DNA from 3 places in the Streptomyces sp. NPDC025638 genome. Region 1 is predicted to be linked to each of the others. Evidence: riboswitches for the same ligand, from Rfam matches in the RefSeq annotation. Region 1 holds a riboswitch; each other region holds the start of a gene.

Region 1 (9,462 bases):
AGTGTGTCGACGAACTCCTCGAAGCGGGAGGCAAAACTCAGGACCCGCTTGGTCAGCGAGCCGGCGAAGTTGTCATGGAAGAACGCGGCGTCCTTGGCGAACAGCTCGTCCATACCGATGACGTACATGTGCTCGATGCCCAGCGCGTCACAGCGGTTGAGGCAGTGCAGGCCGATACGCCACAGCGTCTCCGAGAGCAGCAGCACTCCGGCGAAGACGAGGACGTAGGTCAGTGTCGAGCCCATCGCGATGTCGCTGTCGTCGGCGATGCGTCCGACGAGCTTGGCAACGACCAGTGGCGCCAGGTAGTTGATGCCGATGTTGCCCAGCGCGGGCAGCAGCATGGCGGGCACCGTCCATCGCCGGAGCCGGGCCAACTCCCTTCCGTAGTAACGCAGTGCGAGCAGCACCGAGCCCTTGCGCGGCGGAGCCTCACGTGATTCGGGCGATCCCATCCCAACCCTGTAGGTGTCGTAGGGCGGCCTGCCACGTGCTGCTTCCGTGAGCTGCCTTGCCTCGGCAGCCGTGCGGAGCGGTCGTTCCTGAAGTGCCCTCGGTCGGTCGTCCTTCGACTTGTGGGCACGACGAGGGCGCCCCCACGCAAATTCGTGGAAACGCCGAAGTATCAGTACGGGGCGGGCCAGGAATCGCAGTGTCCCGCAACGGGGCCCGCACAGTCCAAGCGTTTTCCACGCAGATCGGACATGGTCCGTCACAGGCGTGCCCGGTCTGCCTGCCCACTGCGGGCAGGCAGACCGGGCACGCCGCGGTCAGGAACTGTAGACGCCGACCTCGTGGAGCGAGTAGCCCCAGCCGGTCCCGCGTTCCACGCCCTGGACGCGGACGTAGCGGGCGGGTGTGCCAGTGAACAGCGCGGTGTCCAGGCCGCCGTCGCCGGAGGTGGTGGACCAGGCGGTCTGCCAGTGCGCGCCGTCGGTGGAGAGCTCGATACGGTACGACTTCCCGTACGCGCGCTCCCAGTCGAGCGTGACGCGTCCGACCCGGTTGGTGGAGCCCAGGTCGATACGCAGCCACTGGTCGTCGCTCCAGTCGCTGGCCCAGCGGGTGTCCCGGGACCCGTCCACGGCCCGGCTCGGCGCATAGCTCGTGAACGGGTTCCACTCCGTCGAACTGGCCGTGGCCTCGGCCCCCTTGGCCAGATTGACCCCGGCCTGGTGCCGCTCGGTGGCTCCCCAGGTGTCGAGGTAGGACTGGGCACCGCGGAAGAGGTCCTTCACCACGTCCTGGCCGCCGACGAGCCGGATGTCCTCGATCCAGTCCGGGACGAGTCCGTAGTGCGCGGCTCCGTCCGTGTTCAGGTCCCAGGTGCGCCGGCCGGTGGTCTGCCGGTCGATGACGGATCCGCCGTCGACACTGCGGAAGGGGTACACGACCTTGTCGGTGGCATCCGCGCCGCGGGGCCCCGGCCAGCCGCCGACGCCGTTCATGTCGGTGCCGTAGCCGTAGCCGACGTCGTACTTGTCCCGCAACGCCTTCGTACGGTTCGCCTCGGCCACGAAGCCCTCCGAGCCGTGCATGTACTGGGCGATGAATCCGCCGAGGCCGTAGACCCGTTCGGTCCAGTTCAGGTCCATCCAGCTGTGCGAGGAGATGACGCCGGGGTACGCCTCCGACTCGAAGATGTCGAGCGCGCGGCCGACGGCCTTGACGCTCATGTGGTCGATCTCCAGCATCATCTTGCGTTTCATCATGCCGCGTACGGCGTACTCACCGAGGTCGGTGAGCCCGCGGACGTTGCACTGCGCGTCCGAGGCGTACGAGGGGACACTCACGCCCGCCGGGAGTTTCGCCTCGGCCCCGGGCGCCGCGGCCGAGCCGATGGGGTTGTCGTGCTGGGGGCCGGTGCACTTCTCGGTCTTCCAGAAGGTGCCGGTGGACAGGAACTGCCCGACGTTGATAGCCGTTCCGAGGCTGCCGGAGTCGAAGCGGACACCGCACAGCGCGTTGTCGAACTTGTGGCACAGGAACATGCTGCGCACGCCCAGCGAGTACAGCTCGTCCAGGCCGGAGTCGACGTCCGCCTTGCTGCACTGCGCGATGTCCAGGATCTGCTTGCAGCCGAAGGGTTCGGAGGTCTCCACTCCCAGGATGACCGCCAGCTTGCCCTGCTTGATGACGTCGCGGGCCTGCGCGCTGTCGGTGACGATCCTGAACCAGCCCTTGCCCGGGCCGCCGTACATCTTGTCGATGTAGGCCTGCAGGTCGTACGTCATCCTCGCCTGCAGTCGGATCGACGTCATCTCGTCGCAGCTGCGGTCCTTGAAGAAGTAGACCGAGCAGATGACACCGTTGGTGACGAGGTCGTTGACGAGCACCCGCTGGCCGCCGCGCCAGGCCCGTTCCACCCAGGCGTAGTAGTTCTGCTGGTGCGTCAGCGAGTCGTGCGCCGGCCAGTCCTTGAACGTGGGCCAGCCGACCGGGTCGTGTCTGCCGTCACCGCCCTTGGTGATGAAGTCGAAGATCGCGAGGGAGCCGTCGGGGTAGTGCTCGGGACAGTCCTTGAGCGCGTCGGCGATCCCGGCCTCGGAGAACGTCTTGCCGCAGATGAGCCGCCCGCCGAAGGCCTCGTTGGCGAACAGGTGGTCGTGGGCGTCGACGAACCCGCGCACGTCGCCCGTGGCGTCGGTGCCGGTGAACGGCTCGCCGGTGACATTGATCTGGGAGTCCGGCGTGGGTCGTGCGGTCGGAACCCACCAGTCGTTGCCCGCCGCCGAACTCGGGGTGGGGCCAAGGACTGCGGCCAGTACGAGGAGGAGCAGCGAGACCACGGTGACGTCTTTGCGTCTGCGGTACGGGCGTCCGGTCACGGTCACACACCACGTCCCTCGGTCGGGGGAAGCGCGGCCGACGAGCCGGGCCGTGGCCAGCAGACCCACCCAACTTGACATGACCCGCGCAAGATATGCCGACGAGGATCGCCACTGTTGCACGCGGAGTCAATAGCCGTGAACGGTCGACCTGCCGAACGGCGGCCCCCAACTCCCTACTGGAGGCTGGGCTCGTGGCCATGGGTGGGATCGGCCGAGCAGACGAAGACGTCGAGGTGGCCACCTCTGCCGACGCTCACCCGGGTGGGTACGTTCAGGCCGTACGTACCCACCCGCGGGCGGTCTTCGAGCGGGGTCCAACTGCTGCGGACGCCTCCCCACTCGGCGGAGGCGATGGTCAGCAGCAGCTCCCTGGGACTGCCGCAGGGGCAGACGACCTCACGGGGCCCGGTCACACCCCAAGCCGCGAAGCCGCCCGCCTTCCAGCCGGGGGCGACGGAAAAGTCCCCGTCGTAATCCTGACCGTCCGCCCTCAGCCGGACCGCTGAGCCGGCGCAGGCAGGCGGGATCCGCTTCTACCAGCTCCGTGCCGCACGACGTCGCGAGAGGGCCCCCGGATGGTGCCGAAGGGCCCTCTTGTGTCCTGAAGGGATCAGTGCGCGGCTGGAACCGTCCGCGGGGTCGCGGCTGTCGCGGGCTTGGGATTGAGCATCCGCTCGGCCAACTCGCCGAAGACGAGGCCGAATCCGACCCACAGCACCGTCTGAATGGCCAGCGCGGAGAGCCGGAACCGCCACAGCAGGGTCGCCGGGAAGTCCTTCGGTACCTCGTTGATGACGGGCAGGAACGCGAACGCGAGCCCGATGGCGACGGTGAAGGCCGCCATCGCGGCGACCGTCGCGTACCAGGTGCCCAGCGAGGGCGCGAACCGCTTGCCCAGGATGGTGGCGGCGATCGCGAGGAGGACGCTGAGCGCCGTCATCAGGAAGTACAGGGTGGTGCGCTTGCTGATGGTGTCGGGGTCGCCCACGGAGGGCGGATTGGCGGGGTACTTGAGGAACGGCACGACGTACACGGCGAGCAGTGCGCAGCCGGACAGCAACAGCGCGGTCGCCCGGGGGCTGAACCGGCCGACACGGCCGAGCGCGAAGCAGAACGCGAGCGCCGCGATGCCGCCGAAGGCGACCCCGTAGACCAGGACGCCGGTGGCGAGTCCGGCGGTGGACTGCAGGGAGCGGGAGACGACCTCCATCTCGTGCTCGTGCGAGTGCGCCTCCTCGAAGCTGATCGCGTTGTCGACACTCGGCTCACCGAGGAAGTAGGCGACGACGAGGGCGAGCACGCCGGCGGCCAGGCCGGCGAGCATGCCCCGCACGAGGAGGTTTCTTACGGTTGTGGAGTTCATGGTTGTGCGGCGCCCCTCGCGTCAGTGGCAGGGGAAGCCGAGCAGATGGCGGGCGTCGTGCACCCACTCGTGGACGTCCGTGCCGTTGAACACGGAGGTGGCGCCCTGCTCGGCGCCGACGAAGTACAGCAGGACCAGCATCAGGATGCCGAAGAAGACCGCCCAGGGTGCTATCGCCTTCAGCGGCAGCGTGGCGGGAACGACGGGGGTGGTGGCTGTCGGCTGGGCGACGGTCTGCGCCATGGCAGGGCCTCCTCTGGGAGTTCGCGTCCCATCTCGGTGGTGCACTGGACGACGGCCACGGGTCTGACTCACGAAACGCCCCAGGGGCCCTTCGCATACAGTGGCGCGACCGTGCCGGATTCCCACCGGCTTCCGTCTCGCCGTCGTCGATATCGAACCGACGGTACCGCGTGTCGGGAGCATGGCCAAGACCGCACCCACCAGGCGTGATCTTCCTCTCCCGGCGGGCGGTCCGACGGTGCGGGCGTGGATCAACTCCCCGTCAGGTTTGACAGGTGGAGGATCGGGGTCGCGGGGAGCGTGGCCGGGACGCGCTCCAGGACGCCGCCCGCGAAGACGTCGTACAGCGGCAGTGTCTCCAGGTGCACATAGCCGATGTGGCAGTCGCAGACGGCGAGTGGGCAGGCGCGGGGGCGCAGGGCGGTGCGGTAGGAGCCGTCGTAGAGGTTGCCGAGCGGGGTGGGCACGAAGTGGCAGCGGCGGACGGTGCCTTCGCCGTCGACGGAGATCACGGAGTCGCCGGTGCGGCAGGGCAGTCCCGCGCTGGTGTGCGGGTGCCGGCTGTACGGGAAGAGCGGGTCCAGGGCCGTCCACCGGTCGGCCTCCGCGTCGGTGTAGGTGTGCCCCTCGGCGGCGTTGACCCACAGGTAGACGTGCTCGGGCAGGTCGGCGCGCAGGCGCCGGGCCGTGTCGAGATGGTCGGGCAGGCCGACGATGCCGACGCTGAAGCGGATGCCGCGCTCGGTCAGTTCGCGGCATTTGGTGAGGAAGCGGTCGTACGGCGTCTGTCCGGGGTGGTAGGTGCACCACAGGGCCAGCGTGTCGCGGTCGGCCTCGGCGAGCCAGTCGGTACGGCAGCTGAGGTTGGTCTGGATCGCCACGCGCCGGATGTGCGGCAGGTGGGACAGGTCGGCGAGGGTGCGCCGGTACCAGGAGCGGACCAGGCCCTCTCCCCACGGAGTGAACAGGATGGACAGGCGGTCGCCGGTCTGCTGCCGGGCCCAGGCGGCGAAGCGCTCCAAGGAGGCGCGGTCCGCGCGCAGTTGGGCGCCGGTGTCGCGCCGCTTGGCGAAGGGGCAGTAGGGGCAGTCGTAGTCGCAGGAGGCGAGGGGGCCACGGTAGAGGAGGGTGAGGTCCATGGCGGGCCGGTCACTTCCTCTCGTAGGCGGCCATGGCGGCCCGGACCGCCGGGGAGAACAGGTCGGGGCCGATCGCGTCGGAGTGGGCGAGCCCCTCGGGGGTGAGCCTGAGGGCGGCGCGGTCGTCGGTCAGCCAGCCCCGGTCGGCGAAGCGGGCGAGTTCGGGGCCGAAGTGGTCGGCGGGGGTGGTGCCGAAGCGGGCACGGTAGTCGTCGAGGCGCAGGCCCTCGGCCTGGAGCAGGGACTGCAGGAGGTGCCGGCGGCGGGCCTCGTCGGTGTCGATGGGACGGCCGTACTCGGCGTGCGCGAAGTCGGCGGCCGGGCGGGACACGTAGTCGTCGATGATCGCGCGTATCTCGTGCATGTCCACGGCGTAGTCGAAGGAGTAGTGCAGACCTGATGTGTAGGAGCGGGCGCCGCAGCCGAGGCCGATCATCCCGTCGGTCTGGCAGGCGTAGTCGTCAGCGCCCTGGAGCGGGGCGTCGGTGCGGCGGAACATGCGCATGGACTGCTGGGTGTAGCCGTGCGCGAGGAGGTGGTCGCGGCCGGCGCGGTACAGGCGCAGCCGCTGTTCGTCCCAGGCGGGGTCGGGGCCGCTGCCGCGTCGGCCCAGGCCGGTCAGGGGGCGGACGTAGAGGGGGTAGAGGTAGAGCTCCTCGGGACGCCAGGCGAGGGCCGCGTCCAGGGAGTGCAGCCAGGTCCGTTCCGTCTGGCCGTCGATGCCGTAGATGAGGTCGATGTTGAGGACGGGAATGCCTGCGTCGCGGATGCGGGCGAGGGCCGACTCCACGTCGGCGCGGCGCTGTGGGCGTACGGCGGCACGGGCCTCGGAGTCGACGAAGCTCTGCACGCCCAGGCTCAGCCGTGTGGTGCCGCGGTCGGCGAGGACCGTGAGCCGGTCGGCGGTGGCGGTGGCCGGGGAAGCCTCGACCGACAGCGGGACGGCGCTCAGGTCGGCGCCCATGCGGTGTTCGGCGATGTCACACAGCCGTTCGAGCTCGGTTGCGGTGAGGAAGGTCGGGGTGCCGCCGCCGAAGGCCGCCGTGGCGAAGCGGACCTCGTCCGTGTCCCCGAGCGCTTCGCGTACGGCCCCCGCCTGGCGCTCCAGCGCGTCCAGGTAGGTGCCGGTCAGGCCGTCGGGGGCGCCGATGCGGGTGAAGAGGTTGCAGAAACCGCAGCGGACTTCGCAGAAGGGGATGTGGAGGTAGAGGGAGAGGGTGTCCTTGGGCTCGGCCGCCCAGAGGGTGTTCAGCAGGGGGCGGTCGTGGAGCCGGCGGTAGGCGGTCTTGTGGGGGTAGGCGTACACGTAGCTCTGGTAGGGGCTGGTCGCCGTCGTCTGCTCGGCGGTGATCATCGGGCGGCCTCCGTCGGGCGGGATGCGGGGTCCAGGAAGAAGTGGGCGTAGGGCACGGTCCAGACGGACTCGTGGCCGAGGCGGTGGCCGGTGTATCCGTCGTCGCCGTAGGCGGTGCCGTGGTCGGAACAGACGACGGCGAAGCAGCGGCGTCTGCTGCTCGCGGCGGCGAAGAGCCGTCCGACGTGCCGGTCCACGTACTCCAGGGCGGCGGCGTGCGTGGCGCGGGTGTCCCCGGCCTCGCGGGTCGCGCCGGGCAGGTGGAACCAGTTCGGCTGGTGCAGGGCGGACACGTTGACGAAGAGGAACAGCCGTTGTTCCGTGGGCAGTTCGCGTACGACGCGGTCGGCGCACGCCACCTGGTTCTCGAAGGAGTGGGGGTCGGTGACGCCGAACTCCGGGGCCCAGTGGGACTCGTGGAACAGGCCGGGCAGCACCGAGCCCAGCGGGCCGAGCTTGTTGAAGAAGCCCACGCCTCCGATGCACACGGTGTGATAGCCCACCTTGGCGAGGCCGGAGACGAGGTCCGGGGTGTCGTAGACGAAGGTGCCCGCGGCGGTGGTCTCGCTGCCCGCGAAGCTCGCGGCGAACAGGCGCGGATGCGGGCCGGGGGCGGCCGGGGTGGGCAGGAAGCCCGCGAAGATCGCCTGGTGGGAGGCGTAGGTGAAGCTGCCCGGGGCGTGGCGCTTCTCCCAGCGGCCGCCGGGGAGGTGACGGGCCAGGTTCGGGAGGCGGCCCGCCGCGGCCAGTTCGGCGGCGACGTCGTGGCGGAGGGTGTCGAGGGTGACGAGGAGGATGTCGTGGCTGCCGACGATCTCGTTCATGTCCGGCGTATGCGGAACATACGACTCATGTGGCTCACCCGGCGCTTGAGGCGCGGTGGGGGTGCTCCGGGGCGGGAGCGGCTCAGGCGTCGGAGCGGGCGAGGGCATGCGGGTTTCCTTCTCTGTACTGGTGGTGCGAAGAGGCGGCCGGCCGGTCCGGAGCGAAGCGGCGCAGCGCGGCGGCCACCTGGGTGGCGTAGGTGTCGAGGCCCTCGGCGCCGCTGCCGGGCAGGCCGGTGAGGCGCGGCAGCAGGTCGCCGAACGCGTTCACCTCGCCCACCGCGGCTCGGCGCCAGCCCACGGCGGGCAGCAGATCGACGCCGACGCAGAGCGTGCGCGGGAAGCAGGCCGCGGCCCGCTCGCACACGTCGAGCAGATCGGTCCAGCGCGCGCCCGCCGACTCGACGGCCTGCCGGGCCGCGTCGAGATCGCCCCGGCGGCCCCCGAGGTGGAGATTGGTCAGGGGTGAGCGGCTGGTGCGGACGACCGCGTGGGTGGCGCGGCCGGCCACGACGACGATCCGCAAGTCGGCCGCGCGCCCCTCCTGGGAGGCCTTCGGCAGCCAGCGCTCCAGATGCAGCCCGTCCGGGGCGAGCGCGTCGACGACGGCCGCGATGTCCGCCTCGCGTTCGTAGCGGCGCACCTTGAGGGAGTTGTAGAGGCGGCCGTCCGGCGCGCGTTCCACGGATGTGGTCGCCCTGATCCGGCCGCCGCCGCCCGACTCCACGGCGAGCACGCCCGAAGCGGACGAACCGTGCGCGGGTTTGACGAACAGGCGGGGCATGCGGTGTTCCCGCATCAGCGCCCGTACGTCGTCCCAGCCGCGCACCGGTGCGGCTTCCGGACCCGAGGTGGGCGAGTCGGGCACCGGCACGCCGGCCGCGTCCAGCACGGCGTGGCAGCGCCGCTTGTCGAAGAGGACGGGAAGGTCGGCCGGCTCGTCGAGCCTGATGCCGCCACGCAGCCCGCGCAGCGCGGTCATGAACCCGGCGTACCAGCGTGCCGAACCCTCGACCCGGGTGGGGTCCTGGGCACCGCGCAGCAGCCGGTCGACCTCGGCGTTCTCACCGGGCGAGTCGATCCGGACGATCTCCTCGGCCCCGAACTCAGCCCCGAACTCGGCTCCGCCCGCGCGCAGCACGTCGGTCCAGGCGACGATGCGCGGGGCGGCGAGTCCGGCCGCGCGCACCGCGTCCGCGAAGAGGGTGACACGGCGGTTCTCGGGGTTGCCCACGACCACGAAGCGCGGTCCCGGGTCATTCGCCGACGGCGACATAGCGTGCCTCGGGGTTGTACGAGCTGCGGGGCGCCGGAGTGAGTGCGAGGTCGACTCCGTGCGGCTCCAGCGTTTCGCGCAGGCGCTGGGCCAGTTCGTCGCTCAGGAAGTTGTACCGCAGGTCGAGAGCGCGCAGATGGGTCAGGGGCTGACCCGACAGGAGCGCGCCCGCGCCCTCGTCCCCGAGGGTGCCCATGCTGAGGTCGAGCGAGGTGAGGCCCGCGACGACAGGTGCCGTGGCCACCGCGGCGGCCACGGCGTCCTGGATGTCGCTGTTCTTCACCCCCAGGTGCCGCAGTTCGGGGCAGTGGCCCAGCGCGGTGAGGAGCGCGGTGACGTCCTCGGCCTCGCAGTCGCCGCCGAAGTCGGGGGTGCCCAGCCACAACTCCAGGTGGCGCAGGGCCGGGAACGTGCAGGCGGCCAGGGCGCGAA
Region 2 (9,462 bases), on a different contig from region 1:
TGGCCGGCCGGGCGGCGCCTTGAGTGCGGCGTCGCTGGCTATCCGCCCGGCGGCGACGCCGGCCGCGCCGGCCGCCAGGACCGCGGTGACGGCTGCGGCCGTCGCTGTGACAGTGCGCACCCCTCCAGTGTCCCGGCGGACGCGGTCACCGGCCAGTGGGCGCAGGCCCGTCCGGTGACACCTGCGGTTTTCGGCCGGTGGCACCGGGTGTTCCCGGAGGGCGCCGGACCGTCCCGACGGCCGTCAGCGGCGCTGGCCGTATGCCCGCAGCCGCTCCCCGGCCTCGGCCAGCTGCCGCTCCGACAGCAGCGACGGTGTCAGGCCGGGTACCGATGACGCCGTCAGCCACAGCCGGCACATCCACTCCAGCTGGGCGGTGCGGTCGTAGGCCTGGTCGAGGGAGGTGCCGTAGGTGAGGGTGCCGTGGTTCTGGAGGAGACAGCCCGAGCGGTCGGCGAGGGCCTGGAGCATGTTCTCGGCCAACTCGTCGGTGCCGTACGTCGCATAGGGGGCAACCCTGACGGGGCCGCCGAGGGCGCCGGTCATGTAGTGGATCGACGGGAGTTCGGTGACGAGCGTCGAGACGGCGGTCGCGTGGACGGCGTGGGTGTGCACGACGGCGCGGGCGTCGGTGGTGCGGTAGACGGCGAGATGCATGGGCAGCTCGCTGGTCGGGACGAGGGTGCCGAGCACCTGCCGCCTGGCGAGGTCCACCCCGGTCACGTCGTCCGGCGTCAGCCGGTCGTAGGGCACGCCCGACGGCGTGACCAGCACGGTGTCGCCGACGCGCACGGACACATTGCCGGAGGTGCCGACGACCAGGCCGTCGGACACGGTCCGGCGGGCTGTCGCGACGAGCGCCTCCCAGGCGTGCGCCTCCCCGTCGGACACAGACCTCCTCCGTACCTCCGGCACAAGCGGTGTGCCCTCCCGGTCATCCCGTTCGTCCCGCTGGTCCCGCCGCTGCTCAGCCATGCGGCGATCCTGCCAGCCGGCGCCCCGGCGTCCACGGCGGGCCTGCCGAAGGGACACGACGTCCCGTCCCACCAGGCCGTCTGCCGGGTGACCAAAGTCTCTTCGACGGGCCGTTGAACCGGCTGAGGTCGTCCGCCCGGGGCAACTGGTCAAGGGGCGTCTGGGCCGCCGGGCCGGAGCGGGCCGCACTGGAGCGGCGACCCCTCGTTTGCGACACCCCGAGTCCTGCCTCAGTTCACCTTCCGTTCACCCAGGTTGCCTACGGTCAACCAGCCAATGACGTCCTCTGAACGATTGCCTGGGTAAATGGAAAACTTCTCGCTGATCCTCGCGATTGTGGTGGTAACCGCACTCGCGTTTGATTTCACGAACGGTTTCCACGACACCGCCAACGCGATGGCCACGACCATCTCGACCGGTGCGCTCAAGCCCAAGGTCGCGGTGGCCATGTCCGCCGCGCTCAACCTTGTAGGCGCCTTCCTCTCCGTGGAGGTCGCCAACACGATCTCCAAGGGTCTCGTCGACGAGACCGGCATCCGTCCCGAGGTCATCTTCGCCGCCCTGGTCGGCGCGATCCTCTGGAACCTGCTGACCTGGCTGGTCGGGCTCCCGTCCAGCTCCTCGCATGCCCTGATGGGTGGTCTGATCGGCGCGACGATCGCGTCGGCCGGCACCGGCGCCGTCCACGGCGACGTGCTCGTCACCAAGGTCCTGATCCCGGCCGTCGCGGCCCCGATCGTCGCCGGCGTGGCCGCCATGCTCGCCACGAGGTTCTCCTACGGGCTGAGCAAGGACGCCGACAGCGCGGCCACCCGCAAGGGCTACCGCGCCGGCCAGATCGCCTCCGCCGGTCTCGTCTCCCTCGCCCACGGCACCAACGACGCGCAGAAGACGATGGGCATCATCACCCTCGCGCTGATCGCCGGCGGCGCCATCGCCCCCGACTCCAACCCTCCCGTCTGGGTGATCCTCTCCGCCGGCCTCGCCATCGCGCTCGGCACCTACATCGGCGGCTGGCGCATCATCCGCACCATGGGCAAGGGCCTGACCGACCTTCAGCCGCAGCAGGGCTTCTCCGCCCAGACCAGCGCCGCGACGGTCATCCTGGCCTCCTCCCACCTGGGCTTCTCCCTCTCCACCACGCACGCCGTCTCCGGCTCCGTGATGGGCGCGGGCATGGGCCGCAAGGGCGGCGTGGTCCGCTGGTCCACCGCGACCCGCATGGTCGTGGCCTGGGCGCTGACCCTGCCGGCGGCCGCCCTGGTCGCTGCGCTCGCGGAGTCCGTGACCGACCTGGGCAACTGGGGCACCGCGGTCGTCGCCGTCTTCCTGATCGCCTCCAGCGCCGCGATCTGGAAGCTCTCGCGTCGCCTGGTGGTCGACCACAGCAACGTCAACGACACCGAGGAGCCGGCCGGTGTGGTGACCACGGCGATGGCCGCCGTGACGCCGCCCCCGGCGGGCACCGTGACCGAGGACCTGACGGCCACCATCCCGTCCCCCGCGACCGCCCCCGCCACCGACCCGGCCGCCCCTCCGGCCGCCACCGTCTGACCCCGAGACCCGGTTACTAAGGAAGCATCACCATGAAGATCGACTGGGCAGCCCTCGGCTCCGTCTTCGGCGTCAGCCTCGTGGTCACCGTGGGCCTCGTGGCCCTGTTCACCCTGGGCGTCAAGGGCCTCGCGCACCGCGAGCGCGCCACGGCCCAGGGCGGCTCCGCCCCCCTCGCGGTCACCGGAGCGTACGTCTGCTTCGCGGCCTGCGCGGCGGCGGTGGCGTACGGCATCTACCTGATCATGGCCAAGGCCTGACCCCGGCCCAGCTCATGGCCAAGGCCTGACCGAGCTTTACCGGGCTCCTCCCCGATACTTCGGGGAGGAGCCTTTTCGCGTGCCCCCACACCCGCCCGCGCAGCGCCGGTGTGGGTCTCAGCACACTCTCCCCTTGCAGGTCAACGGCAAGTTGACGGCCCTTCCGGGGGCGTGGTGGACTGCCGGAGCCATGTACGGCGGCAAGGGAGGAAGCCGGTGTGAATCCGGCGCGGTCCCGCCACTGTCACCGGGGAAGAACTCTCCGGAAGCCAGGAACTCCCACCGCCGGTCTCGTCGAACCAGGGCGCGGACACCCTGAGTGAGGACATATCGCCATGCTCGGCTGCCGATTGAGGTACAGCACCAGGTCGCTGCTCGACCCCACGGCCGGCTGAGCCGATGCGTGCCGATCGCGTCTTCGCGTACGGCGCCTCCGCCGGCCTCCTCGGTGACCTTCTCCTGGGCGATCCACGCCGCGGGCATCCGGTCGCCGCGTTCGGGCGTGCGGCGAGTGCCGTGGAGCGGGTGCTGTGGCGGGACCACCGCGGCTGGGGCGCCCTGCACACCGCCGCGTGCGTCGGTGGGGCCGTGGCCCTCGGCGCCCTCGCCCGCCGAGCCGTACGTCCCTCCCCCACCGCCTCCGTCGCGCTCACCGCTGCCGCCACCTGGGCCGTGGTCGGGGGGACTTCGCTCGCCCGGGAGGCCCGGGCCGTCGGGCGTGCCCTGGAGGCGGGCGACGTGGCAGGGGCCCGTGCCCGGCTGCCTCACCTCTGCGGACGCGATCCGCAGGCGCTCGACACCGACGGGATCGCCCGGGCCGTGGTCGAGTCCGTCGCGGAGAACACGTCCGACGCCGTCGTAGGGGCGCTGGTGTGGGGCGCCGTGGGCGGCGTGCCCGGACTGCTCGGGTTCCGCGCGGTCAACACCCTTGACGCCATGGTCGGGCACAAGTCCGCCCGGTACCGGCGCTACGGGTGGGCCTCCGCCCGGCTCGACGACGTCGCCGGATGGCCGGGGGCCCGCCTCACCGCCGTACTGGCCGCCGCCGCGGGCCCGGATCCGGGCGGCGCCCTGCGTGCCTGGCGGGCCGACGCACGCCGGCATCCCAGCCCCAACGCCGGTCCCGTCGAGGCCTCCTTCGCGGGGGCCCTGGGCGTGCGGCTCGGCGGAACCCTCTCCTACGGAGGGCGGGTCGAGCACCGGCCCGTGCTCAACGGTGGCGGCCGCGCCGTGGCCACCGAGGACATCGACCGGGCCGTACGGCTCTCCCGTCGGGTCGGTCTGCTCGCGCTCGGCGTCGGGGTCGCCGCGCGCGCCGTCGTAAGCAAGGCAAAGGGGGGCACGTCATGAACGGTGGTCTGCTCGTCGCCGGCACCACCTCCGACGCGGGCAAGAGCGTCGTGACGGCGGGGATCTGCCGGTGGCTGGTGCGACAGGGCGTCAAGGTCGCGCCCTTCAAGGCGCAGAACATGTCCCTCAACTCGTTCGTGACGCGCGAGGGCGCCGAGATCGGACGGGCGCAGGCCATGCAGGCCCAGGCGTGCCGGGTGGAGCCCAGCGCGCTGATGAATCCCGTGCTGCTCAAGCCCGGTGGTGAGCAGAGCAGCCAAGTCGTGCTGCTGGGGAAGCCGGTGGGCGAGTTGAGCGCCCGCGGCTATCACGGGGGCCGGCAGCAGAGACTTCTCGGAACCGTTCTCGACTGTCTCGCCGAATTGCGGGGCACGTATGACGCGGTGATCTGTGAGGGGGCCGGCTCTCCCGCCGAGATCAATCTGCGGCGGACCGACATCGTGAACATGGGGATCGCGCGCAATGCCCGGCTGCCCGTGCTCGTCGTCGGCGACATCGACCGCGGGGGCGTCTTCGCCTCCTTCTTCGGGACCGTGGCCCTGCTCTCGCCCGAGGACCAGGAACTGGTCGCCGGATTCCTCGTGAACAAGTTCCGTGGGGACGTGTCCCTGCTGGAGCCGGGGCTCGACATGCTGCACGGGCTCACCGGGCGGCACACCTACGGAGTGCTGCCGTTCCGGCACGGGCTCGGCATCGACGAGGAGGACGGGCTCCGCGTCTCGCTGCGCGGCACCGTGCGCGAGTCGTCCGTCGCGCCGCCCGTCGGTAAGGACGTGCTGCGGGTCGCCGTCTGCGCGATCCCGCTCATGTCCAACTTCACCGATGTGGACGCCCTGGCCGCCGAGCCCGGTGTCGTCGTGCGGTTCGTGGACCGGCCGGAGGAACTCGCCGACGCCGACCTCGTCGTGATCCCGGGCACCCGGGGCACGGTCCGGGCGCTGGAGTGGCTGCGGGAGCGGGGACTGACGGACGCCATCATCACAAGGGCTCACGAGGGCCGGCCCGTTCTCGGCATCTGCGGCGGCTTCCAGGTGCTCGGCGAGCACATCGAGGACGACGTCGAGAGCCGCGAGGGGCACGTGGACGGGCTCGGGATCCTGCCCGTGCGGGTGCGGTTCGCCAGGGAGAAGACCCTCACCCGGCCCGTCGGCGAAGCCCTCGGCGAGCACGTCGAGGGGTACGAGATCCACCACGGGGTCGCCGACATCCACGGCGGGGAGACGTTCTTCTCCGACGGCAGTGGACACAGCCTGGACGGCTGCCGAGTCGGTCAGACCTGGGGCACGCACTGGCACGGCTCCCTGGAGTCGGACGGTTTCCGGCGGGCCTTCCTGCGCGAGGTGGCGGCCGCCGCGGGCCGCCGCTTCGTACCGGCGCCCGACACCTCGTTCGCCGCGCTGCGCGAGGAGCAGCTCGACCGGCTCGGCGACCTGATCGAACAGCACGCGGACACGGACGCGCTCTGGCGGCTCATCGAGTCGGGCGCGCCGCAAGGACTGCCCTTCATTCCACCGGGAGCGCCCGCATGAGCACAGTGTTGTTGTTGTCGACCGCCGACACCGATCTGCTGGCGGCCCGGGCCTCCGGCGCGTCCTACCTGATCGGCAACCCGACCCGGGTCGACGTCACCGAGGAGCTTCCGGAACTCCTCCGGCAGGCCGACCTCGCCGTCGTACGGCTGCTCGGCGGCAAGCGGGCCTGGGAGGAGGGGCTCGCCGCGTTGAAAGCCGCCGGGATCCCAACCGTGCTGCTGGGCGGGGAGGCGGTGCCCGACGCCGAGTTGATGGCCGAGTCGTCCGTGCCGGCCGGTGTCGTGGCCGAGGCGCTGCGCTATCTCGTCGAGGGCGGGCCCGCCAACCTCACCGAACTGGCGCGCTTCCTGTCCGACACCGTGCTGCTCACGGGCGAGGGCTTCGACGAGCCGCGGAAGATGCCCGAGTACGGCGTCCACGGCGAACGTGCCCTCGTCGAGGGCCGGCCCACCGTCGGCGTGCTCTTCTACCGGGCCCATGAACTGAGCGGCAACACCGCCTTCGTCGACACGCTGTGCGACGCGATCGAGGCGCGGGGCGCCAACGCCCTTCCCGTGTACTGCGGTTCGCTGCGCGGCGCCGACGCCGGGCTGTACGAGATCCTCGGCCGGGCCGACGCCCTGGTCGCCACGGTCCTCGCCGCCGGCGGCACCCACGCCTCGCAGGCCTCGGCGGGCGGCGACGAGGAGGCCTGGGACATCGGGGCGCTCGCCGACCTCGACATCCCGGTGCTGCAAGGGCTCTGTCTGACCTCCTCCCGTGCCACGTGGGACGCGTCCGACGCCGCCCTCTCCCCCATGGACGCGGCGATGCAGGTCGCGATCCCCGAGTTCGACGGCCGTCTCATCACCGTGCCGTTCTCCTTCAAGGAGCAGGGTCCGGACGACGTCCCGGTGTACATCGCCGACCCCGAGCGGGCCGGGCGCGTCGCCGGAATCGCCGTACGGCACGCGCAGTTGAAGCACAAGCCGAACGCGGACAAGAAGGTCGCGCTGGTCTTCACCGCCTACCCGACCAAGCACTCGCGCGTCGGCAACGCGGTGGGCCTCGACACCCCGGCCTCCGCGGTCCGGGTCCTCGACGCGCTGCGGGACGCCGGCTACTCCCTCACCGAATACCCCGACAACGGCGACGAGTTGATCCACCGGCTCATCGAGGCCGGCGGCCACGACGTCGAATGGCTCACCGAGGAACAGCTGGCCGCGGCGCCCGCGCGCGTGCCGCTTGCCGACTACCGGGCGTGGTTCGACAAGCTCGACCCCGAGCTGCGGGACGGCATGCTGGAGGCGTGGGGCGAGCCGCCGGGCTCCCTGTACGTCGACGGCGACGACATCGTCCTCGCCTCCCTCCGGTTCGGGAACGTCGTCGTGATGATCCAGCCGCCGCGCGGCTTCGGCGAGAACCCGATCGCGATCTACCACGACCCGGACATGCCGCCGTCGCACCACTACATGGCCGCCTACCGCTGGCTGGAGAACAGCTTCGGCGCGGACGCGATCGTGCACATGGGCAAGCACGGCACGATGGAGTGGCTGCCGGGCAAGGGGCTCGGGCTCGGCAAGGGCTGCGCGCCGGACGCGGTCCTCGGCGACCTGCCGCTGATCTACCCCTTCATCGTCAACGACCCCGGCGAGGGCACCCAGGCCAAGCGGCGCGGGCACGCCACGGTCGTCGACCACCTCGTGCCGCCGATGGCCCGCGCCGACACCTACGGCGACCTCGCCAAGCTGGAGCAGCTGCTCGACGAGTACGCGCTGGTCTCCGACCTGGACCCGACCAAGGCGCCCGCCGTACGGGCGCAGATCTGGACGCTGGTCAAGGCGGCCGAGCTGCACCACGACCTGCACGTGGACGAGCAGCCCGAGGACGACGACTTCGACTCGTTCGTCATGCACATCGACGGCTATCTGTGCGAGATCAAGGACGTGCAGATCCGCGACGGTCTGCACATCCTCGGTGGCGGACCGGTCGCGGAGCCGCGCGTCAACCTGGTCCTCGCCGTGCTGCGCGCCTCTCAGGTGTGGGGCGGGCAGGCGAACGCCCTGCCGGGGCTGCGGGCCTCGCTCGCCGAGCACTTCGGGCTCGTCGAGAAGGAACTGCTCGCCGAGCCGGGCACGCCGGTGAAGGTGCCGGTGGAGCTGACGGACCTGGTCGAGGGGCCGTCCCGTACGGCCGCCGACGCGATCGATCTGCTGGAGCAGCTGTGCCGGCGGTTCGCGGAGGGGATGGAGGAACGCGGCTGGGACGGCGCGGCGGTCCCGGGCCTCGTCCGTGACGTCCTCGGCACCGAACTCCCCGACGCCGTCGCCGTGCTGGAGTTCGCCTGCGCCGAGGTCGTACCGCGCCTGGCGCGGACCACCGACGAGATCGGCCACATCCTCCGGGCGCTGAACGGCGGTTACGTCCCCGCCGGACCCTCTGGCTCCCCCACCCGCGGCCTGGTCAACGTCCTGCCGACCGGCCGGAACTTCTACTCCGTCGACCCCAAGGCCATTCCGTCCCGGCTGAGCTGGGAGGTCGGCCAGTCGCTCGCCGACTCGCTGGTGCAGCGGTATCTGCAGGACACGGGCGAGTACCCGAAGTCCGTCGGTCTGACGGTCTGGGGCACATCCGCGATGCGCACCCAGGGCGACGACATCGCCGAGATCCTGGCGCTGCTGGGCTGCCGCCCGGTGTGGGACGACGCCTCGCGCCGGGTCACGGGCTTCGAGATCGTGTCCCTGGAGGAGCTCGGCCGGCCGCGCATCGACGTCACGGTCCGTATCTCGGGCTTCTTCCGGGACGCGTTCCCGCACGTCGTCGGGTTGATCGACGACGCGGTGCGGGCGGTGGCCGAGCTGGCCGAGCCCACCGAGCGGAACTTCGTGCGCGCCCACGCCGACGAGGACACCGCCGAGCACGGCGACCGGCGGCGCGCGACGGCCCGGGTCTTCGGCTCGAAGCCGGGGGCGTACGGCGCCGGGCTGCTGCCGCTGATCGACGCCCGCAACTGGCGCTCGGACGCGGACCTGGCCGAGGTGTACGCCGTCTGGGGCGGCTACGCCTACGGGCGGGGGCTCGACGGGCGGGCGGCGCGCGGGGACATGGAGACGGCGTTCCGGCGGATCGCGGTGGCGGCGAAGAACGTCGACACCCGCGAGCACGACCTCGTCGACGCCGACGACTACTTCCAGTACCACGGCGGCATGGTGGCCATGGTCCGCCATCTGACCGGCGCCTCCCCCGAGGCGTATGTCGGCGACTCGGCCGTGCCCGACCAGGTGAAGACCCGGACGCTGGGCGAGGAGACGCACCGCGTCTTCCGTGCCCGCGTGGTCAACCCGCGCTGGATGGCGGCCATGCGGCGGCACGGCTACAAGGGCGCCTTCGAGATGGCGGCGACGGTCGACTACCTCTTCGGGTACGACGCCACGGCCGGCGTCGTGGACGACTGGATGTACGAGAAGCTCAGCGCCGAGTACGTCTTCGACGCGGAGAACCGGGACTTCATGAAGAAGTCCAACCCCTGGGCGCTGCGCGGGATCACGGAGCGGCTGCTGGAGGCGGCCGACCGCGGGCTGTGGGCCGAGCCGGACGCCGACACCCTGGAGCGGCTGCGGGCCACCTACCTGGAGCTGGAAGGCGACTTGGAGGGCGACGAGAAGTGAGTACCCCCTTTCCGTTCACGGCCGTCGTCGGTCAGGACAACCTGCGGCTCGCGCTGCTGCTGAACGCCGTGTCGCCGGCGGTCGGCGGAGTGCTGGTGCGCGGCGAGAAGGGCACCGCCAAGTCCACGGCCGTACGGGCCCTTT
Region 3 (9,462 bases), on a different contig from region 1:
GTCGACGTACAGGACGTCCGGTTCGACGCGGGTGCGCGGGAAGCGCCGGGCGAGCGCGTCCGCGTGCCGCCAGTGCGCGGCACAGCGCCGTCCGTCGAGCAGTCCGGCGGCGCCCAGCACGAAGACGCCGGAGCAGACGCTGAGCACACGGGCGCCCCGGTCCACGGCCCGGCGCAGGGCGGCGAGCAGCTCGGGCGGATAGTCCCGCCCGACGTTCGCGTCGGAGGCCGGTACGGCGATCAGATCGGCCTTCTCCAGCCGGTCGAGGCCGTACGGCGTGGAGACGGTGAGCCCGCCGACATGGGTGCTCAGCGCCGGACCCTCCGCCGAGACCACGGCGAAGTCGTACACCGGCAGCCCCTCGTCGCTGCGGTCGAGGCCGAACACCTCGCAGACGACTCCGAGTTCAAAGGGATGCACACCGTCGAGCAGGACGGTGGCCACGTTCCTCAGCATGCGTCCAGTGTGCCTCGGAAGTGGCAGTAATTCGAGGGTGTGCGGCAGTCCTGCCACTGTTTGTAAGGAGTATTCGGCGCGACAGTGGTGACATGACTACAGCGCAGACAGAAGCCCTGATCGGAATGACCGTCGCCCTCGGGATCCTGGTCCTCCTGGTCCTCCCCTCACTGATCGGCATCGTGCGCGACCGGCGCATCGACCGACAGCTCAGGGAGGCCCAGGAGACCGGGAAGGCAGGACGGGGTCAGAAGTCCTCGTCCAGGTCGACGGTGCCCTCCACCGCCACCTGGTACGCCGACGGACGCCGCTCGAAGAAGTTGGTCAGCTCCTGAACCCCCTGGAGCTCCATGAAGGAGAAGGGGTTCTCGGAGCCGTACACCGGAGCGAAGCCGAGGCGGCTCAGCCGCTGGTCGGCGACGCACTCCAGGTACTGCCGCATCGACTCGGTGTTCATGCCCGGGAGGCCGTCACCGCACAGGTCGCGCGCGAACTGCAGCTCGGCCGCGACGGCCTCCCTCAGCATGTCGGTGACCTGCTGCTGAAGCTCGTCGTCGAAGAGGTCCGGCTCCTCCTTGCGGACGGTGTCCACCACCTCGAAGGCGAAGGACATGTGCATCGTCTCGTCGCGGAACACCCAGTTGGTGCCGGTGGCCAGACCGTGCAGCAGACCCCGGCTGCGGAACCAGTAGACGTAGGCGAAGGCGCCGTAGAAGAACAGGCCCTCGATGCACGCGGCGAAGCAGATGAGGTTGAGCAGGAAGCGCCGCCGGTCGGCCTTCGTCTCCAGGCGCTCCAGCTTCTCCACCGAGTCCATCCACTTGAAGCAGAACGCGGCCTTCTCGCGGATGGAGGGGATCTTCTCCACGGCCGCGAAGGCCGCGGCGCGGTCCTCCGGGTCGGGGAGATAGGTGTCCAGGAGCGTCAGATAGAACTGGACGTGCACCGCCTCCTCGAAGAGCTGCCGGCTCAGATAGAGCCGCGCCTCGGGGGAGTTGATGTGCTTGTACAGGGTCAGCACCAGGTTGTTGGCCACGATCGAGTCGCCCGTCGCGAAGAACGCGACCAGACGCCCGATCAGATGCTGCTCACCCGGCGTCAGCTTCGCGAGGTCGGCGACGTCCGAGTGGAGGTCGACCTCCTCCACGGTCCAGGTGTTCTTGATCGCGTCCCGGTAGCGCTCGTAGAAGTCGGGGTAGCGCATCGGGCGGAGAGTCAGCTCGAAGCCCGGGTCGAGCAGGTTGGTGTTACGGCTGGACATTACTGGCAGGCCTCGCAGGACTCGGGGTTCTCAAGGGAGCAGGCGACGGCGTCGGGGTCGGCGACCTGCTGGACGGGGATGGACGCCGGCGTCTGCGCCTGGGCGGCGCGGGCGATGCGGGTCGCCGGGCGCGAGCGCAGGTAGTACGTCGTCTTCAGACCCTGCTTCCAGGCGTACGCGTACATCGAGGAGAGCTTGCCGATGGTCGGCGTCTCCATGAAGAGGTTCAGGGACTGCGACTGGTCGAGGAACGGGGTCCGGTCCGCGGCCATGTCGATCAGCCCGCGCTGCGGGATCTCCCACGCCGTGCGGTACAACGCCCGTACGTCGGCCGGGATCCACGCGAAGTCCTGCACCGAGCCGCCCGAGTCGCGCAGCGCCTCACGGGTGCGGGCGTCCCAGACGCCCAGCTCCTTGAGGTCCTTCACCAGGTACGAGTTGACCTGGAGGAACTCGCCCGACAGGGTCTCGCGCTTGAAGAGGTTGGAGACCTGCGGCTCGATGCACTCGTACACGCCCGCGATCGAGGCGATGGTGGCCGTCGGCGCGATGGCCAGGAGCAGCGAGTTGCGCATGCCGACGGCGGCGATCCGCTCGCTCAGCGCCGCCCAGCGCTCCGGCCAGGCGAGCTCGACGCGGTAGTGGTCGGGGTGCAGCACGCCCCGGGCCGTACGGGTCTTCTCCCAGGCCGGCAGCGGGCCGTTGCGTTCGGCCAGGTCGGCGGAGGCCTCGTACGCGGCGAGCATGATGCGCTCGGCGATCCGGGTCGACAGGGCGCGTGCCTCGGGCGAGTCGAACGGCAGCCGCAGCTTGAAGAAGACGTCCTGCAGGCCCATCGCACCGAGGCCGACGGGACGCCACTTGGCGTTGGACCGGCCGGCCTGCTCGGTCGGGTAGAAGTTGATGTCGACGACACGGTCGAGGAAGGTGACGGCCGTGCGGACCGTCTCGTCCAGCCGCTCCCAGTCGATGTCGCCGTCGACGACGAACGCGCCGAGGTTGACCGACCCCAGGTTGCAGACCGCAGTCTCCCCGTCGTCGGTGACCTCCAGGATCTCCGTGCAGAGGTTGGAGGAGTGGACGACGTGGCCCGGCTCGGCCGTCTGGTTGGCGGTGCGGTTGGCGGCGTCCTTGAAGGTCATCCAGCCGTTGCCGGTCTGCGCCAGGGTGCGCATCATGCGGCCGTAGAGGTCACGGGCGGGGATGGTCTTCTTCGCGAGCCCGTCCGCCTCCGCCTTGCGGTACACGGCGTCGAACTCCGCGCCCCACAGGTCGACCAGCTGCGGCACGTCCGACGGGGAGAACAGCGACCACTGCTCGTCGGCGTCGACCCGGCGCATGAACTCGTCCGGGATCCAGTGCGCGAGGTTGAGGTTGTGCGTACGGCGGGCGTCCTCGCCGGTGTTGTCGCGCAGCTCCAGGAACTCCTCGAGGTCGGAGTGCCAGGTCTCCAGGTAGACCGCGGCCGCGCCCTTGCGCCGGCCGCCCTGGTTCACGGCGGCGACGGAGGCGTCGAGGGTCTTGAGGAACGGGACGATGCCGTTGGAGTGCCCGTTGGTGCCGCGGATCAGCGAACCACGGCTGCGGATGCGGGAGTACGACAGCCCGATGCCGCCGGCGTGCTTCGAGAGGCGGGCCACCTGGTGGTAGCGGTCGTAGATGGAGTCCAGCTCGTCCAGTGGGGAGTCGAGGAGGTAGCAGGACGACATCTGGGGGTGCCGCGTGCCGGAGTTGAAGAGCGTGGGGGAGGAGGGCAGATAGTCGAGGCGGCTCATGAGCGCGTAGAGCGCGGCGACTTCGTCGACGGAACGGGCGGAGTCGTCCTCGGCGAGACCCGCGGCGACCCGCAGCATGAAGTGCTGGGGCGTCTCGACGGCCTTGCGGGTGATGGGGTGGCGCAGCAGGTAGCGGCTGTGCAGGGTGCGCAGGCCGAAGTAGCCAAAGCGGTCGTCGGCGGCCGCGTCGACCAGCGAGTCGAGCCGCTCGGCGTGCAGTCGTACGAACGCGGCGGTGCGGTCGGCGATCAGCCCCTCGCGGTGCCCCACGGCGACGGACCCGGTGAAGGACGTCACGCCCTGCGAGGCGGCCTCGGCGCGGATGGAGAGGGTCAGCAGCCTGGCGGCCAGCCGGGAGTAGGCCGGGTCCTCGGAGATGAGGCCGGCGGCCGCCTCCGTGGCCAGCTCGCGCAGCTCCGACTCGTCCGCCCGGGCGGAGCGGCCGCGCAGCGCGGCGGCGGCGACCCGGCCGGGGTCGGCGTCGGGCAGGTCGGCGGTCAGCTCGGTCAGGGTCCGCAGCAGCGCGGCACCGGGACCGTCGGTCTCCAGGCGTGTCGCTGAAGCCGGTTCGGCTGGCGCGATGGTCACGTGGGGCTCTCCCAGGCTCGGCACGGGGGCCTTGCGCAGGGCAGGGGGCGGCACACGAGCGCACGCGGCGTCGCGTCCACCGGCCCACTCCACGAGGCCCGGACGTCGGGGCACCCGGATTGGACGGCCGGGCGCACTGTCGGCAGGTCCTCGGACTGACGCGAGCGCGCATCACCCCCGGGGGGCGGATACGCGCAAGTACACCGTTGCGGGACAGTTCCGGATTCGCACCGGATTCCCCTGCGGCGACAGCGAGCATGAGCATACATCTAGTGCCGGGTGCTCGCGTCACCCCCAGATGTTGTGTCGTGGCGGTGTCAGAGTGTCAACTCGTAGGTGAGGAGAGTGATGTCGTCGAGGTGGGGGAGGGGATTCCAGTCCCGCTCGGGTGTGCGCACGAAGCCCATGCGTTCGTAGATGCGATGGGCGGCCCGCATGGAGCGCTGGCTGGACAACACGATCCGTACGCAGCCCGGCGTGGCCCGTGCGCGATCGACACAGGCGCGCACCAGAGCCTCCCCGACGCCGCGGCTGCGTGCCGCGTGGCCGACCGCGAGCATCCGTATCTCGGCCTCTCCGGCGCGGGCGATGTCGGCCATGGGCCCGCCTGCCGGCACGAAGGTGACGCCGCCGAGCACTTCGCCGTCCGCCACGGCGACCAGCACCTCCGCGGCGGCCGCGCGCTTGGCCACGTCCCTGAGCTCGCCGAGGTAACCGTCGCTCTCCCCGAAGTCGAGGAGGCCGTCCTGGAGATAGGCCTGGGCCGTGATCTCGCCCAGGGTGCCGTACTCGTCCGGAGCCGTCCGCCTGATCTCGATGTCCATGGGACCGAGTGTGCAGGACGGGTACGACAACGGGCCGCCGGATTTTCTCCGACGGCCCGTTCTTGTCCGCTCAGTGACCGGCGTCCTCAGTGGCCGGCGTCCGCGGTCGCCGGCGGCAGCTCAACCTGGACGCCCGGGTCGCCGGCGTCCGCCGTGTAGTCCGCCGGGCTGGTCTCGTCGACGCCCTCGGGGGCCTTCAGCGCCTTCAGTACGAAGGTCAGCACCACCGTGACGGCCACGTTGAGCACGAAGGCGGTGAGGCCGATGTAGCCGATCTCCCCGATGCCCGGGATCTCCTTGGCCGAGCCGCCGAAGTGCTTCTGCGTCGGCGAGGCGACGCCGTACGCGGCGACGGTGCCGTACACCATGCCGACCGCCCAGCCCGCGAGCAGCGCCCAGCGGTGGAACCAGCGGGTGAACAGGCCGCCGACCAGGGCCGGGAAGGTCTGCAGGATCCAGATGCCGCCGAGCAACTGGAAGTTGATGGCGACCGTCTTGTCCATCGTCAGGACGAAGACCAGGGCGCCCACCTTCACCAGGAGGGAGACCAGCTTGGAGACCTTGGTCTCCTGCGCGGGTGTGGCGTCCGGCCTGATGAAGTCCTTGTAGATGTTGCGGGTGAACAGGTTCGCGGCCGCGATGGACATGATGGCCGCGGGCACGAGGGCGCCGATGCCGATCGCCGCGAAGGCCACGCCCGCGAACCAGTCCGGGAACATGTTCTCGAACAGCTGCGGGATGGCCAGCTGGCCGTTCTGCACCTTGACGCCCGCCGCGATCGCCATGAAGCCCAGCAGGGCCAGCAGGCCGAGCATCAGGGAGTACAGCGGCAGGATCGTGGTGTTGCGGCGGATCACGTCACGGCTCTTCGAGGAGAGCGTCGCGGTGATCGAGTGCGGGTACATGAAGAGCGCGAGCGCGGAGCCCAGGGCCAGCGTGACGTAGGTCCACTGGCCGGCCTCCGGCGGGGTGAGGGCGCCGCGCGGCTTGCCGGTCGCCGGGTTGACCTGGCTGAACGCCTCGCCCGCCTTGGTGAAGATGTTGTCGAAGCCGCCCAGCTTGATGGGGATGTAGATGATCGCCACCGCGATGACGATGTAGATCAGCGCGTCCTTCACGAACGCGATCAGGGCGGGCGCGCGCAGGCCCGAGGAGTAGGTGTACGCGGCCAGCACGCCGAAGGCGATCAGCAGCGGCAGGTCCTTCACGAACCAGTGGGTGCTCTCGCCGCCGCCGACGCCCATCACGTCGAGGACGGCCTGGATGCCGACCAGTTGGAGCGCGATGTACGGCATCGTCGCCAGGATTCCGGTGACCGCCACCGCCAGCGACAGGCCCTTCGAGCCGAAGCGGCCGCGCACGAAGTCCGAGGTCGTCACATAGCCGTGCCGGTGGGACACCGACCACAGGCGCGGGAGGAACATGAAGATCAGCGGGTAGACGAGGATCGTGTACGGCACGGCGAAGAAGCCGGCCGCGCCCGCCGCGTAGATCGCCGCCGGTACGGCGACGAAGGTGTACGCCGTGTACAGGTCGCCGCCGAGCAGGAACCAGGTGATCCAGGTGCCGAACGACCGTCCGCCCAGGCCCCATTCGTCGAGGCTGTGCTCGTTGTCGGCCCTGCGCCAGCGGGCTGCCAGGAAGCCCATGACCGTGACGGCCAGGAAGAAGAAGACGAAGACGCCGAGCGCGACGCCGTTCACGCCGTCCTTCACTTCGACGCACCCCCGCTCCGCCGGACCGCCGCGCGGGTGCGCTGGTCACGCTGCCACAGCTTGTACGCGGTCATCGTCAGCGCGGTTGAGATGACCACCCACAGCATCTGGTACCAGTAGAAGAACGGGATCCCGATGAACTCGGGGTCCGTCCTGGCGTAGGAGCCGACCCACAGCATCGCCACGAAGGGCGCGATCAGACAGAGGGCGATGACGACGCGCAAGGGCGTCACCACCGTCGCTCCGGTCACATCCGAGGCATCCGACATCGTGCGACTCCGTCCCCTCGCAGATCACCACTGATCACTACTGATCACACGTGTAATGCGCAGGCAATCTAGGCGACGCCGTCACACAAGTGGAAGACCTCATCCTCCTATCGGCATGTCGATTCTGTGCAGAAGTCGCCGCAACGGCAGCGGAACCGCCGCACAAGACGGTCGTACACGGACTTGCCGGTCAATTCCCCCTATGTACCAGCCGTTTGAGCCGGGCCGGGCGTCACTCCGCGGGACGCTTGAGGCGGGCCACGAACTTGTAGCGGTCGCCGCGGTAGACCGACCGCACCCATTCCACCGGCCTGCCCTCCCGGTCCAGGGAGTGGCGGGAGAGCATCAGCATCGGCAGGCCCACGTCGGTGCCGAGCAGGCCCGCCTCGCGCGGGGTGGCCAGGGAGGTCTCGATGGTCTCCTCGGCCTCCGCGAGGTGGACGTCGTACACCTCGGCGAGCGCGGTGTAGAGGGACGTGTACTTGACGAGCGACCTGCGCAGCGCCGGGAAGCGCTTGGCCGAGAGGTGGGTCGTCTCGATGGCCATCGGCTCGGCGTTGGCCATGCGCAGCCGCTCGATGCGCAGCACTCGCCCGCCCGCCGTGATGTCGAGCAGTTCGGCGAGCCGGTCGTCGGCGGTGATGTAGCCGATGTCCAGCAGCTGCGAGGTCGGCTCCAGGCCCTGGGCGCGCATGTCCTCCGTGTAGGAGGTGAGTTGCAGCGCCTGGGAGACCTTCGGCTTGGCGACGAAGGTGCCCTTGCCCTGGATGCGCTCCAGCCGGCCCTCGACGACCAGCTCCTGGAGGGCCTGGCGGACGGTGGTGCGCGAGGTGTCGAACTCGGCCGCGAGCGTGCGCTCCGGCGGGACCGGCGTGCCCGGCGGCAGCGTCTCCGTCATGTCGAGCAGGTGCTTCTTCAAGCGGTAGTACTTGGGCACGCGCGCGGTACGGACGGTCGCCCCAGCCTCGTTCTCCGCACTGCTGACGTCGGTGCTCATGCTCTGCCTTCCCGGCTCCGTATGCCGAAGCGACCGACATTCCATCGGTCCCGGCTCACATCGTGGCACGGCTTCGTGTGACAGGGGTCCACCCGCACGCTCCGTGATCTCCCTGTATACCTTTGCGCCCCCCGTTGGTCTAGTCCATCGGGGGTCCCCGTCTCAGTGGTCCACCGGAACTGGTCCGTCCGATCTGTCGCTTGCGGAATGAAAGGTCCCTGCATATCTCGGTCCCATCACGGACGTCCGGAGCCTGCTTGAACACCCTTGACAGGCCTATTGGTCTGGGCCAAGCTCCGGGTACTGGTCTACACCATTGGTCCAGGTCCCGGCCCCATGGGCGGTACGACGCGTCGACGGTCACCGCGGGGAGGCAGGGGGGTTTGTGGCATCCCTGAGGAGGGTGGCGTGAAGCGCAAGCTGATAGCCGCGATCGGTATCGCGGGCATGGTCGTCTCCATCGCGGCGTGTGGCAGTGACAAGAAGGACGACGGCAAGGCACAGGGGTCGGACGCCAAGGAGCTGACCGTCTGGCTCACCGTGGACGCCCAGAACAACTGGCCCAACCTGGTCAAGGCGGCCGACGCCGCCGTGCAGAAGAAGCACCCCGGGATCAAGATCAAGCACGAGTACTACGGCTGGCCGGACAAGAACACCAAGCTGGACGCCGTCCTCGCCACCGACAAGGCCCCCGACGTGGTCGAGATGGGCAACACCGAGATGCTCGGCTACATGGTCAAGGGCGCCTTCGCACCCGTCGACGCCGCGCAGTTCGGCAACTCCTCCGCCTGGCTGGACGGCCTCAAGGCCTCCGTGACGTACGACGGCAAGACCTACGGCGTGCCGTACTACGCCGGCGGCCGGGTCGGCACCTGGCGCAAGGACATCGCGGCCGCGTCCGGCATCAAGGCGCCCCCGAAGACCTACACGGAGCTGACCTCCGACCTGGACAAGATCCAGAAGAAGCAGGGCGCCAAGTTCAACGCCTGGTACCAGCCCACCCGTGACTGGTACGCGGCCATGTCCTTCGTCTACGACGCCGGCGGCTCCATCGCCGTCGAGTCCGGCGGCCAGTGGAAGGCCAACCTCTCCTCGCCCGAGTCCCTCAAGGGCCTGAAGGAGTTCAAGACCGTCCTCGACAAGTACATGCACGGCGACAAGACCAAGGACGAGTCCGACCGCTACATCGTCTACGGCCAGGGCAAGTCGGACCTGATCTTCGGTGCGGCCTGGGAGGGCGCGACCGCGGCCGACCCGAAGAACGACAAGACCGGCAAGCTCAAGGACAACCTCGAGAACTTCGTGATGCCCGGCCCGTCCGGCAAGAACTTGCCGGTCTTCCTGGGCGGCTCCGACCTCGCCATCCCGGTGAAGTCCAAGGCCCAGGGCGTCGCCGCCGAGTGGATCAACGCCTTCACCGGTCCTGAAGGCCAGAAGGGCCTGATGGCCAAGGGCAACCTGCCCAACAACAAGACGGACCTCGCCACCCTGAAGAACGACCCGGCGACCGTCGTCCCGGCCACCGCGGCCGAGTCCAACTGGTTCGTCCCGATGGCCCCCGGCTGGGGCCAGGTCGA

The links. A riboswitch is a leader RNA that binds a small molecule or an ion and turns the genes downstream of it on or off. The one in region 1 is predicted to bind cobalamin.
Region 2: another riboswitch for cobalamin. It lies ahead of ACZ4EG_RS16615 (cobalamin biosynthesis protein); the one in region 1 lies ahead of ACZ4EG_RS08500 (CbtB domain-containing protein).
Region 3: another riboswitch for cobalamin. It lies ahead of ACZ4EG_RS25415 (ribonucleoside-diphosphate reductase subunit alpha); the one in region 1 lies ahead of ACZ4EG_RS08500 (CbtB domain-containing protein).

Annotation. Positions count from the first base shown of each region.
Region 1 covers NZ_JBVHLX010000003.1:107,325-116,786, forward strand. Annotated here, with positions in the region: gene ACZ4EG_RS08480 (ABC transporter ATP-binding protein) at 1-455, opposite strand, end outside; gene ACZ4EG_RS08485 (galactose-binding domain-containing protein) at 771-2,834, opposite strand; gene ACZ4EG_RS08490 (hypothetical protein) at 3,005-3,244, opposite strand; gene ACZ4EG_RS08495 (CbtA family protein) at 3,442-4,194, opposite strand; gene ACZ4EG_RS08500 (CbtB domain-containing protein) at 4,216-4,437, opposite strand; cobalamin riboswitch at 4,473-4,623, opposite strand; gene ACZ4EG_RS08505 (STM4011 family radical SAM protein) at 4,689-5,576, opposite strand; gene ACZ4EG_RS08510 (STM4012 family radical SAM protein) at 5,587-6,930, opposite strand; gene ACZ4EG_RS08515 (STM4013/SEN3800 family hydrolase) at 6,927-7,754, opposite strand; gene ACZ4EG_RS08520 (STM4014 family protein) at 7,837-9,030, opposite strand; gene ACZ4EG_RS08525 (STM4015 family protein) at 9,011-9,462, opposite strand, start outside.
Region 2 covers NZ_JBVHLX010000005.1:548,624-558,085, reverse strand. Annotated here, with positions in the region: gene ACZ4EG_RS16635 (alpha/beta hydrolase family protein) at 1-120, opposite strand, end outside; gene ACZ4EG_RS16630 (class II aldolase/adducin family protein) at 244-975, opposite strand; gene ACZ4EG_RS16625 (inorganic phosphate transporter) at 1,282-2,529, shown strand; gene ACZ4EG_RS16620 (hypothetical protein) at 2,562-2,789, shown strand; cobalamin riboswitch at 2,948-3,087, shown strand; gene ACZ4EG_RS16615 (cobalamin biosynthesis protein) at 3,189-4,139, shown strand; gene ACZ4EG_RS16610 (cobyric acid synthase) at 4,136-5,668, shown strand; gene cobN (cobaltochelatase subunit CobN) at 5,665-9,318, shown strand; gene ACZ4EG_RS16600 (putative cobaltochelatase) at 9,315-9,462, shown strand, end outside.
Region 3 covers NZ_JBVHLX010000010.1:109,725-119,186, reverse strand. Annotated here, with positions in the region: gene ACZ4EG_RS25425 (helix-turn-helix domain-containing protein) at 1-456, opposite strand, end outside; gene ACZ4EG_RS25420 (ribonucleotide-diphosphate reductase subunit beta) at 704-1,717, opposite strand; gene ACZ4EG_RS25415 (ribonucleoside-diphosphate reductase subunit alpha) at 1,717-4,080, opposite strand; cobalamin riboswitch at 4,205-4,345, opposite strand; gene ACZ4EG_RS25410 (GNAT family N-acetyltransferase) at 4,398-4,904, opposite strand; gene mctP (monocarboxylate uptake permease MctP) at 4,991-6,619, opposite strand; gene ACZ4EG_RS25400 (DUF3311 domain-containing protein) at 6,616-6,888, opposite strand; gene ACZ4EG_RS25395 (GntR family transcriptional regulator) at 7,121-7,885, opposite strand; gene ACZ4EG_RS25390 (extracellular solute-binding protein) at 8,294-9,462, shown strand, end outside.